DNA from 4 places in the Rhizobium sp. No.120 genome. Region 1 is predicted to be linked to each of the others. Evidence: predicted binding sites of a transcription regulator. Region 1 holds the regulator's gene; each other region holds the start of a gene.
The links. Region 1 encodes LexA, which represses DNA repair genes until DNA is damaged. Its sites were predicted from a motif close to TGTTCNNNNTGTGTTCNG; they were not measured.

Region 2: a site for LexA is predicted at 2,051-2,068, ahead of recA (recombinase RecA). Genes of this name have one in related genera too.
Region 3: a site for LexA is predicted at 2,229-2,246, ahead of ACYJRZ_RS24565 (ImuA family protein). Genes of this name have one in related genera too.
Region 4: a site for LexA is predicted at 1,900-1,917, ahead of ACYJRZ_RS19400 (ImuA family protein). Genes of this name have one in related genera too.

Annotation. Positions count from the first base shown of each region.
Region 1 covers NZ_BAAJNQ010000003.1:97,425-101,279, reverse strand. Annotated here, with positions in the region: gene ACYJRZ_RS11010 (ComEC/Rec2 family competence protein) at 1-1,223, shown strand, start outside; gene lexA (transcriptional repressor LexA) at 1,204-1,926, opposite strand; gene ACYJRZ_RS11000 (VOC family protein) at 2,344-3,231, shown strand; gene kdsA (3-deoxy-8-phosphooctulonate synthase) at 3,228-3,855, shown strand, end outside.
Region 2 covers NZ_BAAJNQ010000001.1:976,298-980,152, forward strand. Annotated here, with positions in the region: gene ACYJRZ_RS04850 (pseudouridine-5'-phosphate glycosidase) at 38-964, opposite strand; gene ACYJRZ_RS04855 (carbohydrate kinase family protein) at 1,011-1,955, opposite strand; gene recA (recombinase RecA) at 2,195-3,280, shown strand; gene alaS (alanine--tRNA ligase) at 3,454-3,855, shown strand, end outside.
Region 3 covers NZ_BAAJNQ010000011.1:78,537-82,391, forward strand. Annotated here, with positions in the region: gene ACYJRZ_RS24560 (Y-family DNA polymerase) at 1-1,185, opposite strand, end outside; gene ACYJRZ_RS24565 (ImuA family protein) at 1,226-2,206, opposite strand; gene ACYJRZ_RS24570 (metallopeptidase family protein) at 2,369-2,806, shown strand; gene ACYJRZ_RS24575 (DUF1737 domain-containing protein) at 2,853-3,059, opposite strand; gene ACYJRZ_RS24580 (HpcH/HpaI aldolase/citrate lyase family protein) at 3,086-3,855, opposite strand, start outside.
Region 4 covers NZ_BAAJNQ010000006.1:278,680-282,534, reverse strand. Annotated here, with positions in the region: gene ACYJRZ_RS19415 (SOS response-associated peptidase) at 1-43, shown strand, start outside; gene ACYJRZ_RS19410 (hypothetical protein) at 89-649, shown strand; gene ACYJRZ_RS19405 (trypsin-like serine peptidase) at 742-1,587, opposite strand; gene ACYJRZ_RS19400 (ImuA family protein) at 1,982-2,734, shown strand; gene ACYJRZ_RS19395 (Y-family DNA polymerase) at 2,655-3,855, shown strand, end outside.

The sequences.
Region 1 (3,855 bases):
TCTTGTCTCCGTCGCAAGTGCTCGGTCCGAGCTTCCAGATGTCCTATGCCGCGACGCTTGCGCTGGTTTCGGGCTATTCGCTGTGGAAACGACGTCGCCATCGCGAGAACGTTGTTTCGCGCATCCGCTTATTGAGCCCATTGCTATTTATCACGCGCTTCTTCGGGGGCGTGATATCCACCTCCTTTATCGGCGGTGTGTCGACAGCGATATTTTCGATCGAACATTTTCACCGGCTGGCGACATATGGACTTGCCGCCAACCTTGCGGCCATGCCCGTCGTCTCTTTCATCGTCATGCCCTTCGGCATGATGGCGATGCTGCTGATGCCTTTCGGAATCGATGGACCGTTCTGGAAAGTCACCGGCGAGGGACTGGAGCTTGTGATCATCATCGCGAAAACCGTAGCAGGCTGGGGAGGCGATATCACCTTCGGCCGCCAGCCCGGCTGGCTGATGCCGACTTTCATCGCAGGATTCCTGATCATGAGCATGCTGCGGACCAGGCTTCGCCATCTGGGACTGTTGCTATCGCCGTCATCTGTCGGTGTGGCTGCGTTCGGCTCCGGCGTGCCGAAGCCAGATCTGATGATCTCGGAAGATGGCATTCTCGTTGCCTTGCGCCAGGATGATATTCTCTCCACCAATCGCGAGAGACCGCAGGCCTTCATCTTCGAGCAATGGCAAAAAGCGCTGGTCGCGGCCGAACATCAACCGCCAACGATGCTTGCGACCGATGACCGGCTTCCGCAGATCAGCAAGACGGATCGGCATAAGCGACTAAGTAACGAAGAGCAGAAGGCGGTCGGTACAGCAATGGCGGAAGCCTTAGATCGTACCATGCAGGGAAGCTTTGCCTGTCAGAAGGGAGCATGGTGCGTAGCCATGCTGGAAAACGGCGTGATATTGGTCACCATCGAGAACGCAGCCTACCTGCCCGCAGCTTGCGACACGGGGAACATTATCGTGACACATATCCGGCTGCGGCTGGACTACTGCCGCTCCGGAGCGATGCTCATAACCGGTGCGACATTGCGCAAAACCGGCTCCATCGAAATGATGCTTACCGCCGACAAGCCCATCATATCAGCCGCATTCGAGAACCCGCAGCGGCCATGGACCAGACATCGAACTTATGATTGGCGCACCGGCAAATTTGACGCGCCACTTGCAAAGGCACCACCAGTCGTCGACAACTCACCGGTCAGTGATAGCGACGAATAAGGCCAACGAGCTTACCCTGAACTTTCACGCGATCCGGCCCGAAGATGCGGGTTTCATAGGCTGGGTTCGCGGCTTCCAGCGCGATGGAGGCACCCTTGCGGCGGAAGCGCTTCAGTGTCGCCTCTTCGTCGTCGACGAGCGCCACGACGATGTCGCCCGGGTTGGCTGTCGTCGAATTGCGGATAATGACCGTATCGCCGTCGAAGATACCCGCATCGATCATCGAATCCCCGCGGACTTCAAGCGCATAATGTTCGCCAGAACCAAGCATGTCGGCGGGAACGGTAATATCGTGTGTATTGTTCTGGATGGCCGAGATAGGAACGCCGGCAGCAATCCGGCCCATCACGGGCACGGAAGCCGAACCGCTATGATCGTCATTTGCGACCTTCGGCTGAGCGGGCGGAGCGGCGGGCTGTGGCCTGCCGAGGCTGCCTTCGATGACGCTCGGCGAAAAACCGCGGCGAGGCTGCAGACTTGGACTATAGGCTTCCGGCAGCTTGATGACTTCGAGGGCCCTGGCTCGGTTCGGCAGCCGGCGGATAAAGCCGCGCTCCTCCAGCGCCGTGATCAGACGATGGATACCGGATTTGGATGCCAGATCCAGTGCATCCTTCATCTCGTCGAAGGATGGCGGAACACCAGATTCCTTCATGCGTTCGTGAATGAAGAGAAGCAGTTCCTGCTGCTTGCGCGTCAACATCGTCTTGGAACCCCAGAATCAAGAAAAGCCGTGAAACAAATCCAGAACGGACACTATATGTTCCATATGTGTTCCGCAAGTGCTTAAATTTCGGTAAAGCCTTGCAGGGTCAATTAAATAAACACGAGTTGCGAATGGATCGGCTTAACACGTCGAGACGCTATACATGCTGCAACGATTTGAAAAATATATGAAATGTCGATATTTCCATTCTCATGCCTTATTACTTGGTCGGCGTATCCAGGAAGCGGATCGATGTTGCGCGTCGTCGTTGAAGCCCGATGGAATTGAGAATCAGCGATCACGTTTGCGAGATTGCCTTCGGTCCTGCCCCTGTGCGTCGAGTGTCCATGTTCCTGTCTTGAATTGAGCGAAGGATGGGCGCAAATCTGCTCCCACAGGCAAACAGGAGGAACCATGAATTCGTCACAGCATCCACTGGATCATCTTGTGCTGCCGACCGTCGATATCGCCCTGGCGCGCGAGCGCCTCGGCAAGCTCGGTTTTACAGTGGCTCCGGATGCGCGCCATCCCTTTGGCACACAGAATGCCTGCGTTTATCTTGCCGATAAAACCTATTTAGAGCCTTTGGCTGTGGCATCCGCGGAAGAGTGCGGGAGGAGCATCCTGGATGGCAATGTTTTTGTTGCGCGCGATCAGGCCTATCGCTTCCGGGTGGGGGAAGATGGCTTTTCGGCCGTGGTGTTCGGTACGGATGATGCTGTGGCGGATGACGAGCGTTTCAAAGCGGCGGCGATTTCTGCGGGACGAATGCTGGATTTCTCCCGTCCCATGAAGATGCAGGACGGCACGGAAACCACGGCCGGCTTTCGTCTTGCTTTTGCCGCGGATCTGCGCGCGCCGGATTTTCTCGCCTTCTGCTGTCAGCGCATCAATCCGCTTCCGGCTGACCGAAGCGTGCTTGAGCGTCATGAAAACGGGGTGACCGGCATCGCGCGCGTGGCGCTTTCCGCGCCGCGGCCAGCTGCCTATCGCCGCTTCTTCGAAGACGTTGTCGGCAGCCCGCAAATAACGGAGCATTCCTTCGGTTTGACCGTCAAGGCACCTAACGCCGATCTTGAGATTTTGACGCCGGAAGGCATGGAGGCGTTCTATGACCTGCCTGTTCTTGCTAACGATCCGGGGCTCAGGGCACGTGCAATCCTTTTCAAGACGCGCGATCTTTCCGTGACATCGTCGCATTTCGCTGCTAACGGCGTCACCTATACGCGTAAGAACAATCGTCTATTGGCGAGGTTGGCGCCCGGTCAGGGCGCGCTGTTCGCCTTCGAGGAGATAATATGAGCACGAATTCCGAAGTCACCGTCGGCGAGGGTGCCTCCAAGGTCCTCTTTTCCAATGCTGCGAAGCTTTCGCTGATCGCCGGTCCCTGCCAGATGGAAAGCCGCGATCATGCCTTCATGGTTGCCGGCGTGCTCAAGGAGCTCTGCGGCAAGCTCGGCATCGGCCTCGTCTACAAATCTTCCTTCGACAAGGCGAACCGCACCTCGCTGTCCGGCAAGCGCGGCATCGGCCTGGAAAAGGCGCTGGAAGTCTTTGAAGACCTGAAGAAAGAATATGGCTTCCCCGTTCTGACCGATATCCACACGGAAGAGCAGTGCGCCATCGTTTCCAAGACGGTGGATGTCCTTCAGATCCCGGCTTTCCTGTCGCGCCAGACCGATCTTTTGGTTGCCGCCGCCAAGACCGGCCGCGTAGTCAACGTCAAGAAAGGCCAGTTCCTGGCGCCATGGGACATGAAGAACGTGCTTGCCAAGCTCAATGATAGCGGCAACCCGAACATCCTTCTTTGCGAGCGCGGCGCTTCCTTCGGCTATAACACGCTGGTCTCGGATATGCGCTCGCTGCCGATCATGGCGGCGATGGGCGCGCCCGTCATCTTCGATGCGACCCATTCCGTGCAGCAGC
Region 2 (3,855 bases), on a different contig from region 1:
CTGATGCGTCCGGCCGTTCTCGTCGCTGCTTGTCTGATTATTCCGCCAGAGCGACGGCGATTTCTGCGGCCAAACGCGCATTGTTTTCGACAAGCGCGATGTTGGTCTTGAGGCTGCGGCCTTCGGTAATGTCGAAGATCGTGCTCAGCAGATAGGGCGTAACCGCCTTGCCGCTGATCTCGTCACGCTCAGCGCTGTCGAGGGCGCGCTCGATGTAGATTTCCATCTCCTCGCGCGGGATCTCGTCGGCTTGCGGAACCGGATTGGCGATCAACATACCGCCATCGATGCCGAGCTGCTCGCGCGTCGTCTGGAAGTTGGCGATCGCAGCGGGGCTGTTCAGCGTCAAAGGGCTCGTGAGCCCGGATGAGCGCGACCAGAAGGCCGGGAATTCCGTGCTGTCGTAGGTGACGACCGGAACGCCGCGGGTTTCCAGCACTTCCAGGGTCTTCGGAATGTCGAGGATTGCCTTGGCGCCGGCGCAGACGACGATGACACCCGTGCGGGACAGCTCTTCAAGATCGGCCGAGATATCGAAGCTCTCTTCGGCGCCGCGATGCACGCCGCCGATACCGCCGGTGGCGAAAACCTTGATGCCGGCGCGGGCGGCGGCAATCATCGTGGCGGCAACGGTGGTCGCGCCCGTGCGGCGTTCGGCGATCGCAAAGGCGATATCGGCGCGGGAAACCTTCATCGCACCTTCCGTTTTGGCGAGGGCTTCCAGCTCTTCCGGCTCAAGACCGATATGCAGCGTACCGTGAATGACGGCGATAGTCGCCGGAACAGCGCCTTCCTGCCGGATGATCGCCTCAACGCTGCGGGCCATCTCGATATTGCCGGGGTAGGGCATGCCGTGGGTGATGATCGTCGATTCCAGGGCGACGATCGGCGCACCGCGCAGCTTGGCGGCAGCGACTTCCTTCGAATAGGAGATCGGAAGCAGGGGCGAGATAGGCTGGGTCATTGTCGTTTCCAATTCACTGAAACAATATACGCGTCTTGAGCAGGCTTCATGACAGAATTTCGGCCTCGGGAACAAGGGCCAAAGCCGCCTTTAGCAGCTCGGGAGTGAGATTTTCCGCCGTCGCATGAGGGGACTGGACGGTGATCGCCGCCGCCGCTGCCCCATGACGGACGGCTTCCGCGAGATCGTGGCCGGCCAGCAGCGCCGAAAGAACGCCGGAAGCAAGCGAGTCTCCCGCGCCGGTGACATCGGCCACATCTTCGACGACAGGCGGCTGCAGGCTGACGATGGCATCATGCGAGAAGGCGATCAGGGGGCGTTTCCCGCGAGTGATCACACCATTGCGCAGGCCGAGCGCACGCAAAGCATTTATCCATTCGCGCGGATCCTCCGGACGGATTTCGGTCAGCGCCGCGGCTTCGGCCTCATTGAGGAACAGATGGTCGATGCCGGCAAGGCTTGGTTTCAGCCGCACGACTTTGGCCGGCGAGATGGCGATAGCGGCAACGGGCTTGCCGCAAAAGACGGCCCTTGCCGCAATTGCCGCCAGGGTTTCGGCTGGCAGATTGGCATCGCAGAGAATGAGGTCGGTTTCTTCGAAGGTGTCCCGAACGGCGCGAATCGCCAGGCGTCTTGGCACGAAGAGCTTGTAGAGCTCCATGTCGGCAAGCGCGATGACGAGATTGCCGTCATTCTCGAGGATTGCCGTATAGCTCGGCGTCTTGCGATCGAGGAAGACGAAGGGCTTGTCTTCGATGCCGGCATGGCTTGCGGCTTCCGCCACCATTTCGCCGGAGGGATCACCGCCGCGCGGCGAGATCAGCTTCACGTCGAAGCCTAGGCGGGCGAGATTTCGGGCTGCATTGAAGCCGCCGCCGCCGGGCTCTTCGTACCATGCGCCGGGGTTGCTGGCGCCAGGCGCCGTCTCGCCGAAGATGCGGCCACGTCGGTCGATATGGGCGCCGCCGAGAACGAGAATCTTTTTCGCCATAGGGTTATCCTCAGCAGTCGAAAAGGCGAATCGAGCGAGCCGCAAACACCTCGCAATTCACCGTTCCTGGCATGTAAGTGCCTGGGAAGAAAGAAGAAAACAAAAATAGAACGAAATTCATTTTACCTTTTTCTTTCAATTGCTTGTTGTGCTCTTGCGATAAGAGAACAAATAGAGTACAGAATTCTCATCGGCGGCGACATTGCTAGAGCGGCTTCAATAACCTAAAGGTGGATCGGATGTCTCAGAATTCTTTGCGGCTTGTAGAGGACAAATCGGTGGATAAAAGCAAGGCACTTGAAGCGGCACTCTCTCAAATTGAGCGGTCGTTCGGCAAGGGCTCGATCATGAAGCTCGGTTCTAACGAGAACGTGGTCGAAATCGAAACGGTTTCCACCGGCTCTCTGAGCCTCGATATCGCTCTCGGCATTGGCGGCTTGCCGAAGGGGCGCATCATCGAAATCTACGGGCCGGAAAGCTCGGGTAAGACGACACTGGCGCTGCAGACCATTGCAGAAGCGCAGAAGAAGGGCGGCATTTGCGCCTTCGTGGACGCAGAACATGCGCTCGATCCGGTCTACGCCCGCAAGCTCGGCGTCGACCTGCAGAACCTGCTGATCTCGCAGCCCGATACGGGCGAGCAGGCGCTTGAAATCACCGACACGCTGGTGCGCTCCGGCGCGATCGACGTTCTGGTCGTCGACTCCGTTGCGGCTCTGACGCCGCGCGCCGAAATCGAAGGCGAGATGGGCGACAGCCTGCCGGGTCTGCAGGCTCGTCTGATGAGCCAGGCGCTGCGCAAGCTTACGGCTTCGATCTCGAAGTCCAACTGCATGGTGATCTTCATCAACCAGATCCGTATGAAGATCGGCGTCATGTTCGGTTCGCCGGAAACGACGACGGGCGGTAACGCGCTGAAGTTCTATGCCTCGGTTCGCCTCGACATCCGCCGTATCGGCGCCGTCAAGGAGCGCGAAGAGGTGATCGGCAACCAGACCCGCGTCAAGGTCGTCAAGAACAAGATGGCGCCTCCCTTCAAGCAGGTCGAGTTCGACATTATGTATGGTGAAGGTGTTTCCAAGACCGGCGAACTTGTCGATCTCGGCGTCAAGGCCGGTATTGTCGAAAAGTCCGGTGCCTGGTTCTCTTATAATAGCCAACGCCTCGGACAGGGCCGCGAGAATGCGAAAATCTTCTTGCGCGACAATCCGGATCTCGCCCGCGAAATCGAGTTGTCGCTGCGCCAGAATGCCGGTCTCATCGCCGACCGCTTCCTGCAGAATGGCGGTCCCGATGCCGATGATGGCGACGCCTCCGGAGAATAAGGATCTTCGGGAGCAGTTCCCGGTCTGAGACTGAGACTTTAAATTGGAACCGGCCGCATTGTCCAAGGGATGTGCGGCCGGTTTTGTTCGTGCGGCTGGACAGCGCCCGGAGCGAACGATAAAAGCCTCTGACTTTGACGCAAGTTGTTGACGGCAGTACTGAAGGGCCCCCTATGAGCGGTGTGAATGAAATCCGGTCGACCTTCCTCGACTATTTTAAGAAAAACGGCCACGAGATCGTGCCGTCGAGCCCGCTGGTGCCGCGCAACGATCCGACATTGATGTTCACCAATGCCGGCATGGTGCAGTTCAAGAACGTCTTTACCGGCCTGGAGCAGCGCCCCTATACGACGGCTTCGACGGCGCAGAAATGCGTTCGCGCCGGCGGCAAGCACAACGACCTCGACAATGTCGGCTATACCGCACGCCACCACACCTTCTTCGAGATGCTCGGCAATTTCTCCTTTGGCGACTATTTCAAGGAGCGCGCCATCGAGCTTGCCTGGAACCTGATCACCAAGGAATTCGGCCTCGATGCCAAGCGCCTGCTGGTCACGGTCTACCACACTGACGAC
Region 3 (3,855 bases), on a different contig from region 1:
AGCCACGGTTTCGATCAGTTCCGGCATGCGAAACAACCGCAGCGGCCGCTCGCCGCGGACGAAGCCATGGCCAGCATCCTCCTGACCTGTGCGCTGCTTCGAGGCGAGAATAGTCATGGCTGGTAGCGGCCGTACGGCTCGTTCGGGAATATGGCTCTGCCGCAACTCGAACCCTTGCAGACAGTCCGGCCCCAGCCGTGCGGTCACACGATCGACAAAGGCGGCAAGCGACCCTTCCTGGCGGCCTTCTCCGACGAAATCGCCTTGCATGGCATCGAAGAGCGCATGCTGAAGCACATTGAGGCGGACGATTTCGAAACCATAGCCGACATCGAGATCGTCATGAATGGCGCCGAAGCGTTCTGTGAACAGGCTGGCGATCCGGCTCGGCTCCCGCAGCGGCTGCGACGCGCCGGCGGCGATGCGGAAGACTGCCCCATCCACCCTGAACAACAGGAGTTCGAAGGAACGGCCGCCGACACCGCGGGCTTCCAGCCCCGGCTTCAGGGTTTCGGCAAGCTGGCGGGCAAGCAGCAGAATATCCTCTTCCGCCTGCACCGGCTCGGCCAGCCGGCGCTCGGCCGACAATTGCGCGATCGGGCGGCGCGGCGAGATCGGCTCCTCGACGAGACCAATGGCCTGATCGAGCCGCAGCAGCAGCTGCGCGCCGAAGCGGCGGGCAAGCGGCGCCCGCGGCGCGGCCAGAAGATCGCCCACCTGCTTCAGGCCCATCTTCTGCAAGGCTGCAACGGTCTCCTCGCCAAGCCGAAGGCATACGACCGGCAGCGGTGCCAATGCCTCTTCCATGGCTTCCGGCGGAACGATACGGCTCGCGTCAAAGCGGGCGACAGCCCAGGAGAGGCCGGGTGCGGAGGAAATGGCGCCGCGCACATCGAAGCCCAGCCGGGAGATCCGGATTAGAATGTCCTCAAGCAGTGCCTCCTCGCCGCCGAAGAGATGGGCGCAGCCGGTAATATCGAGGAAAAGGCCATCCTTGCCGTCGATCGCCACCAGTGGCGTATAGCGGTCGCACCAGTCAGCAATCGCTTCCAGGAGCTTGCGATCCGCTGCCGGATCCTCCTCGACGACATCGAGATCGGGACAGATCGCCTTTGCCTCGGCCACGCCCTGCCCCTGTTTCAGGCCGATCATCTCTGCGCGTTCGTTGAGCGCGCTCAGTCGCATCGCATTGTTGAGCTTGCCGGCACAGGCGAGCGGCGGCGCTTCAAGCCTGCCTGTCGAACGCCAGGATAGACCCCAGCGCTTGCGCGCGATGCGGTCGGTCGGCAGATGCGGAAAGGTCAGCGCCAGAATGCGCTGCGTGTTCGCCGGGAAAGGCAGGGTGCTGAACATCGGAGACAGGGGCAAAGCGGCGGTCATGGGCATTCCACTCCAGGGTTATGGAAAGGGGCGCCGGGTTTCGGCTCTTTTCCAAGGTGAGACGAAAGGCCGGATGACCGATGCTGCCGCCAAGCACCGATCCGTCCGGCAGGGGCCGCGCCTGCGCAGGCGCGGGTTCGACGGAAAAGCGGAAGAGCGCGCTGCTTGCTTCCTCCTCGCCTCCCTGTCGCAACAGAAACAAGGGCCGTCCCGCCGCCTTGGCCCTCAGCGCCAGCCGCCGGCTCTCGGTCAGACCGAAACGGGCGGGATTGCCGCGTACTTCCAGAATGACCGCGGCAAAGGCAGCACTGCCAAGGGCTGCCTCCGCCACCCAGAGCGCATCATCCAGCTTGCGCGGTGACGCCTGTAGAAAAGCCTCGGGTTCCAAGCCAAAATCCCGGATGCCGATAGCGTAGGGCAGGCCCGCCTCCATCGTGGCGACCGTATCGCCGATCCATAGGACGGGAGACTTGGCCGTGGCCATATCCGATGCTTGCGCATGCAGCCGCGCCGCAAGCGCAAGGGCAAAACCGCTCGCCGCCGCAGCATCGCGCAAGCCGAGCGAGCGGATTTCCGTCAGCGCATCGAGTGGCAGGCCGCCTTGCAGCGCCGCATCGAGCTCGTCGACGCCGACCGGAAGGAGCGTCTGTTCAAGCATAGACGGAGCGGGCAGGGGTTTCGCAATCCCCGCCGCCTCCCTCACTGGCTTGTCTGCCAACGTCTCATGCGCCGCGGCTGCCAGTGCCGGGATCGGCCTGCCTTCCAGTCGGGCAATAGTTTCACGCAGGGCAAAAAGCGTTTCCCGCGCCACGGCAGCCTCGGCCATGACGTTCACTCCAGATCGATAATGTTCCTGTTATGTTCTTATGGATTCCAGAGCTTGAAGAAAGAGTCAACACCATTTAATGAGAAAATATTCCTCTGCCTCAATCTACTCTCGTAAAAGCAGCGCAAAGTCTCTATATGACCAGCCAAGGAAGGAATATTCATGGCTCGCGTCGACCAGAGCGAAGATTGGCGGGATCGCCACTCTCCCTCCATCAGCACATTCGAATCCCTGGCAATGGAGGCCTATAGCCACCTGCCGGAGGAATTCCGCTCGCTCACCGGCAACCTCGTCATTCTCATCGAGGATTTCCCGGATGACGAAGTGTTCGAGGATATGGCGCTGGAAACCCCCTTCGACCTGCTCGGCCTCTTCGAAGGCCGCGGCATCTCGGAGCGTTTTACCGCCCAGACTGGCGACATGCCGAACAAGATTCGACTCTATCGCCGGCCAATCATCGACTATTGGGCGGAGAACGACGAAACCCTGGGCGACATCATAACCCATGTCCTGATCCACGAGATCGGCCACCATTTCGGCCTGAGCGACGAGGACATGGAGCGCATCGAGGCAAGCGCCGAAGAAGCGACGGATCGCTGATCCCTCCCGACCGCAAGACGGCCGGGAGAAGAACTTCAGTTATGGCTTACTGCTCCGAAAGCTTCATATCCGGATCGTAATCCTTGCCAGCCACGTCCTTGACGACGGCTTGGCCGCATTCCATCCGCCCGCTTGCAGAATTGAAACCATAGGTAGGCGAGCCGTATAGCTCCCAGCCCTTGTTCAGCGCCGCGCTTACCTTGTGGCAGAAGGATGCGTCGTCGGGACCGGTGAGGAAGCGGTAGAGTTTCATCAAGGCATCTTTCTTGTATTTGGCAATCAGACATCGCCGCGGGGCGTTGCGGCGGCGCCCGAGGAGCGCTGCGCAATCAGGCGAGCTTTATGGACGAGTCTCTCCGCCTGGACAAGGTGCAGCCGCTCCACCATCCGCCCGCCAATGTTCACGACATTGAGAGTTGCGGCATCCGGTGCGGCGAAGGCGGCGATAATGGCTTCGGCTTCGGCGAGGGCGGCCTCAGCCGGACCGAAATACCGATTGGCTGCTTCGATCTGGCTCGGATGGATCAGCATCTTGCCGGCAAAGCCCATGGCGACCCCCTGGCCGCATTCTGTCTCGAATTCTTCGGCATTTCTGAAGTCGTTGAAGACGCTGTCGATCGCCTCGAGGCCGTAAGCGCTGACGGCCAATATCACCTGCATAAGCCAGGGCACGAGATAGGGGCGACCGGGCTGCGGCAGGACACCCGTTTCCTTTCTGAGGTCGTTGAGACCGACGACAAAACAATCGAGCCGGCTCCCGGCCGTGCGCCCGGCCTCGGCGATCGCGGCCGCATTCAGGATGCCGCGTGGCGTCTCGATCATGGCCCATATACGCAAGTCTTCCGCTGCATCGGCTTCCGCAAGCCGGTCACTGACATCGGTCACGTCCTGCGGCTCGTCCACCTTCGGTAGCAGCACCGCATCCGGCTCAAGCTCCACGACCAGAGCCAGGTCATCGGCACCGAACTTGGAGGAAAGCGCATTGATGCGGATGATCCGCTCCTTGCTCGGCTGCGGCGCGACAGCAAAGAAGGTCCGCAAATTCTCCC
Region 4 (3,855 bases), on a different contig from region 1:
AAAGAAGAAGGCATCGGGGCCTGAGGACGCCGTGCTGCTGTAGCCGGTCCATTGCGGGCATGGAACCTTTTCTGTACCTTCAGATTACATGAGCACCTTTTCGTATCAAATCCTCTCCCATGACGAACACAATACGCACGAAGTGAGGTTAATCGTTGATGGCTTAGACTGGATCGGAAACGACCATTTGGGTCTCGATCCCCCCGACCTTGTTCGCCAGCTTACCGAAGGACATGAAGGTCGCCTTATCATAGGCATCTGCAATTGTGGCTGTATGGGATGCGATGATCTCATCGTCGACGTAAGGAGGACGGCCACGTCCGTGGAATGGTCAGGTCGCGACCGAATGACTGTCGTTTTCGGCGTGGAATATTATGACCATCAGATCGGTATTCTGATCCAGGATCACAGTTGGGAGTCACCGGGTAGGACTGTAGAGCGCCACCTTAACGTGATGTTCTCTGGCAAGGTTATGGATGACGGATACGGATTTGATTGGAGTTCCACACGGATCAAGCCCGGATTTATCATCATGAGCTTCACCAAAGGCTCGCAACAAAGACTGCTGGAGTTCCCATGGAACGGAGAATCCGTTGCCAGCGCACTAACACGTGGTAGAGAATTCTTACGGGAGCGCTTTGACGGGTAACGTTCACCGACCGTTATTAGCGTATCTTGCCACCTCGATCACAGCGCGTTCTGCTGAAGGGACGCTTCGTTCCCCATCGTAGCAACCAACACTCATTCTCCTGCAAGTTTGTGCACGGCTGCGACAAGTTCCGGTTCGAAGCCGACGGCAAAGGTATAGCAGCGCTTTCGGTTGAACTTCGTGCAAGACGCACTCATCGAACTCATGACGCCAACTGCTTCCAGACCTTGAGGTCCTTGGCGGAGCAACGCGCCACCCGACGCACCATGGCCGGAGGAACAATCTGTGCGAATGCCACTGGCGGCGACGCCATCAATATTGTCGATTGCACGTATCCTACAATCAGTGAGAATTCGCTCGTTCCAATCGTCGGGAAGAAAGTTGTCCTGGCGAATAGTGGCCATTGTGATCTTTTCGCCCGCAGAAACAGGCTTTGAAGGCATATGATACGGCTCGAACTCGGTTACTGGTTCGGATAGTCGCATCACGACCCAATCAAAGCGGTCCGTCAGCGAACGTTGCACGGCATCGGGATAGAGGAAAGATCGAACATCAACCTTGTGCCATTTCGACCCTTTGCCGTCGCTCACCTCAAAGCCACAACGCGTAATCGACATCCGACCAGCGTAGCCGCCCATGCTCGCTTCGGGAAAAAGAACATGTCTTGCGGTGACGACAATATTGGACTTGAAAATAAGGAAGGCGCTAGCCTCGCCAAAGGGGCACATGATCCGGCCCGACGCACCGAACTTCTTGCGGGCCTCATCCGGCGACATGCTGTGTAATTTGGCATACTCATCGATTGGGTGCCGATTATCGCCGCCAATGGCTCCTGCTTTGGCGTAAGAAGATCCGAGGATCAATACAAGTATGATTGCGAATAGTTGCGGCAGCTGCCGAGCAACGATTGAGAGCGACCCCATTGATAAACGTGACATGTCTGGCTTTTCCTCCCGCTTCTGTTTGGACCGCGACGCCAAAACCATTCTTCGGATATCCCGCCCGCTAGATCTTCTTGATACAACTAGACCGGGCGCAGGTCCAGCCATCGCACAACGCAGTTAAGGGCACGCTCCCGAACAAAAAACTATCGCCGTGATCCGTGTAAGGGCGTAAAGGCCAAAAATATTCTGCACCAATGCTTGGCGGTATCCGCAGACTACCGATTTGATTCACTGAGGTAATTTCAAATCCACTGAAACTAGGGGAATAAATTCCTGTTTTGCTCCATCTTGACACTCGGCATGCTTTGGAACAGAACGTGAACATAAATCATTTATGACGACATCAGGTCGTGTTTTCCATCCACGAACCGAAAGGATTCAGTGAATAATGACGGCTGCGCGTGAGCACGTCATATCGGATCTTCGTACCCGCATCGCTGCACTGGAGCGGAATGCCGGGCGTAAAGCAGACTATTTGCCGTTTGGAGTTCCTGAGATCGACGCCGTTCTTCCAGGCGGGGGCCTTGCCTATGGCGCGTTGCACGAGTTTGCCGGGGGTGGGGCGGGTGTCGTCGACGGTGCGGCTGTCGCCCTGTTTGTTGCCGGGGTTGCGGCACGGACGAATGGAAAGATCGTCTGGTGCCTGACGCGGCCGGACCTGTTCTTTCCGGCATTGGCGCAGGCGGGCCTTCATCCTGATCGGGTCGTCTTCGTAGAGGCCGACAAGGAGGAAGATATCCTGGCGTCGATGGAAGAAGCCCTGGCCTTTGGCGGCATTGGAGTTGTCGTTGGCGAGATCGTGAGACTGTCGATGGTTGCCTCCCGTCGCCTACAGTTGGCGGCAGAAAAGACCGGCACGATGTGCCTCGTCGTCAGGCGTTGGCGCAGACAGGCCGAAGCCAGTGATTTCGGGCAGCCAACTGCCTCGACGACACGCTGGCGGGTCAGCGTGCTGCCTTCGGAAGACCTGCCGGTTCCAGGTGTCGGCCGCGCGAGGTGGTTTCTGGAATTGATGAGAGTGAAAGCAGGCGAATGCGCCGAGTTTGTCGTTGGAGCGTGTGATGCCTCGGGTCGTATCGATATTTCTACCGGACCTTCCGACCGACAGGATCAGGCGGGCAGATCCCGCTATTCCGACTGAACAGCCAGTCGTCGTCATTGCCAGGAACGGCTCCAAGCGCTGGGTATCCGCCGTCGACGCTGCGGCGAAGAAGGTCGGCGTTCGTGTCGGCATGAAAGCAGCCGAAGCGCAGGCTCTATTCGGTGGACTGTTGATGGTCGACGCCGATCCATCTGCAGATGCGGTCGCTCTGGAACGGATCTCGTTCTGGGCGCTCACGCAATATTCGCCGATCGTCGCCGTGGATGGTCTCGATGGGATCGTCATGGACACGGAAGGTGCCGACCATCTGCAGGGCGGCGAACTGCCGATGCTGACCGGAATTGCCAATCGATTCCGGGCGAGGGGACTGACGACCCGCGTCGCTATCGCCGACACATGGGGGGCTGCCCATGCCTGCGCCCGTGCCATCAACCGGGAAATCGTCATCATACCGCCTGGAGAGACCGTCCGTGCGGTTGAACACCTGCCAGTTTCTAAGCTGCGATTGCCGGACAAGATCGTCGGTGATCTGCGGACGTTGGGTTTTAAGACGATCGGTGAACTGTCAGCGACACCACGTGCACCATTGGCTCTTCGCTTTGGTCCCGAAATCGGCCGACGGCTCGATCAGATCTTCGGTCGGATATCGGAACCAATTGACCCGATCCGGACGCCCGACCTGATCGAGGTCAGTCGCTCCTTTGCCGAGCCGATCGGTGCGGCGGAGACGATCGACAAGTATGTTGGACGGCTGATCATGCAGCTTGTCGCCGAGTTGCAACGCAAGGGTCTCGGGGTACGGCGGACCGACCTCATCGTCGAGAAGGTCGATGGCATCAGGCAAGCCATACGTGCGGGAACAGCCAAGCCAGCCCGCGACATCGCCTGGCTCATGAAGCTGTTTCGGGACCGCACCGAAAAGATCGAGCCGGGTTTCGGCATCGAGAAGCTGACGCTCATTGCGATCATGACTGAGCCACTTGGCGATGAGCAGCAGTCATCTTCACTGGTCGGTGACTCGGATAAGGACATCACGCCCTTGATCGACATTTTCGGCAATCGCGGGCAGCGTGTCTATCGGATTGCCCCCGTCGCGTCGGACGTTCCCGAACGCAGTATCCGTCGCATTCCGGCGGCTGTCGACGAAAGCGTGGAGTCAT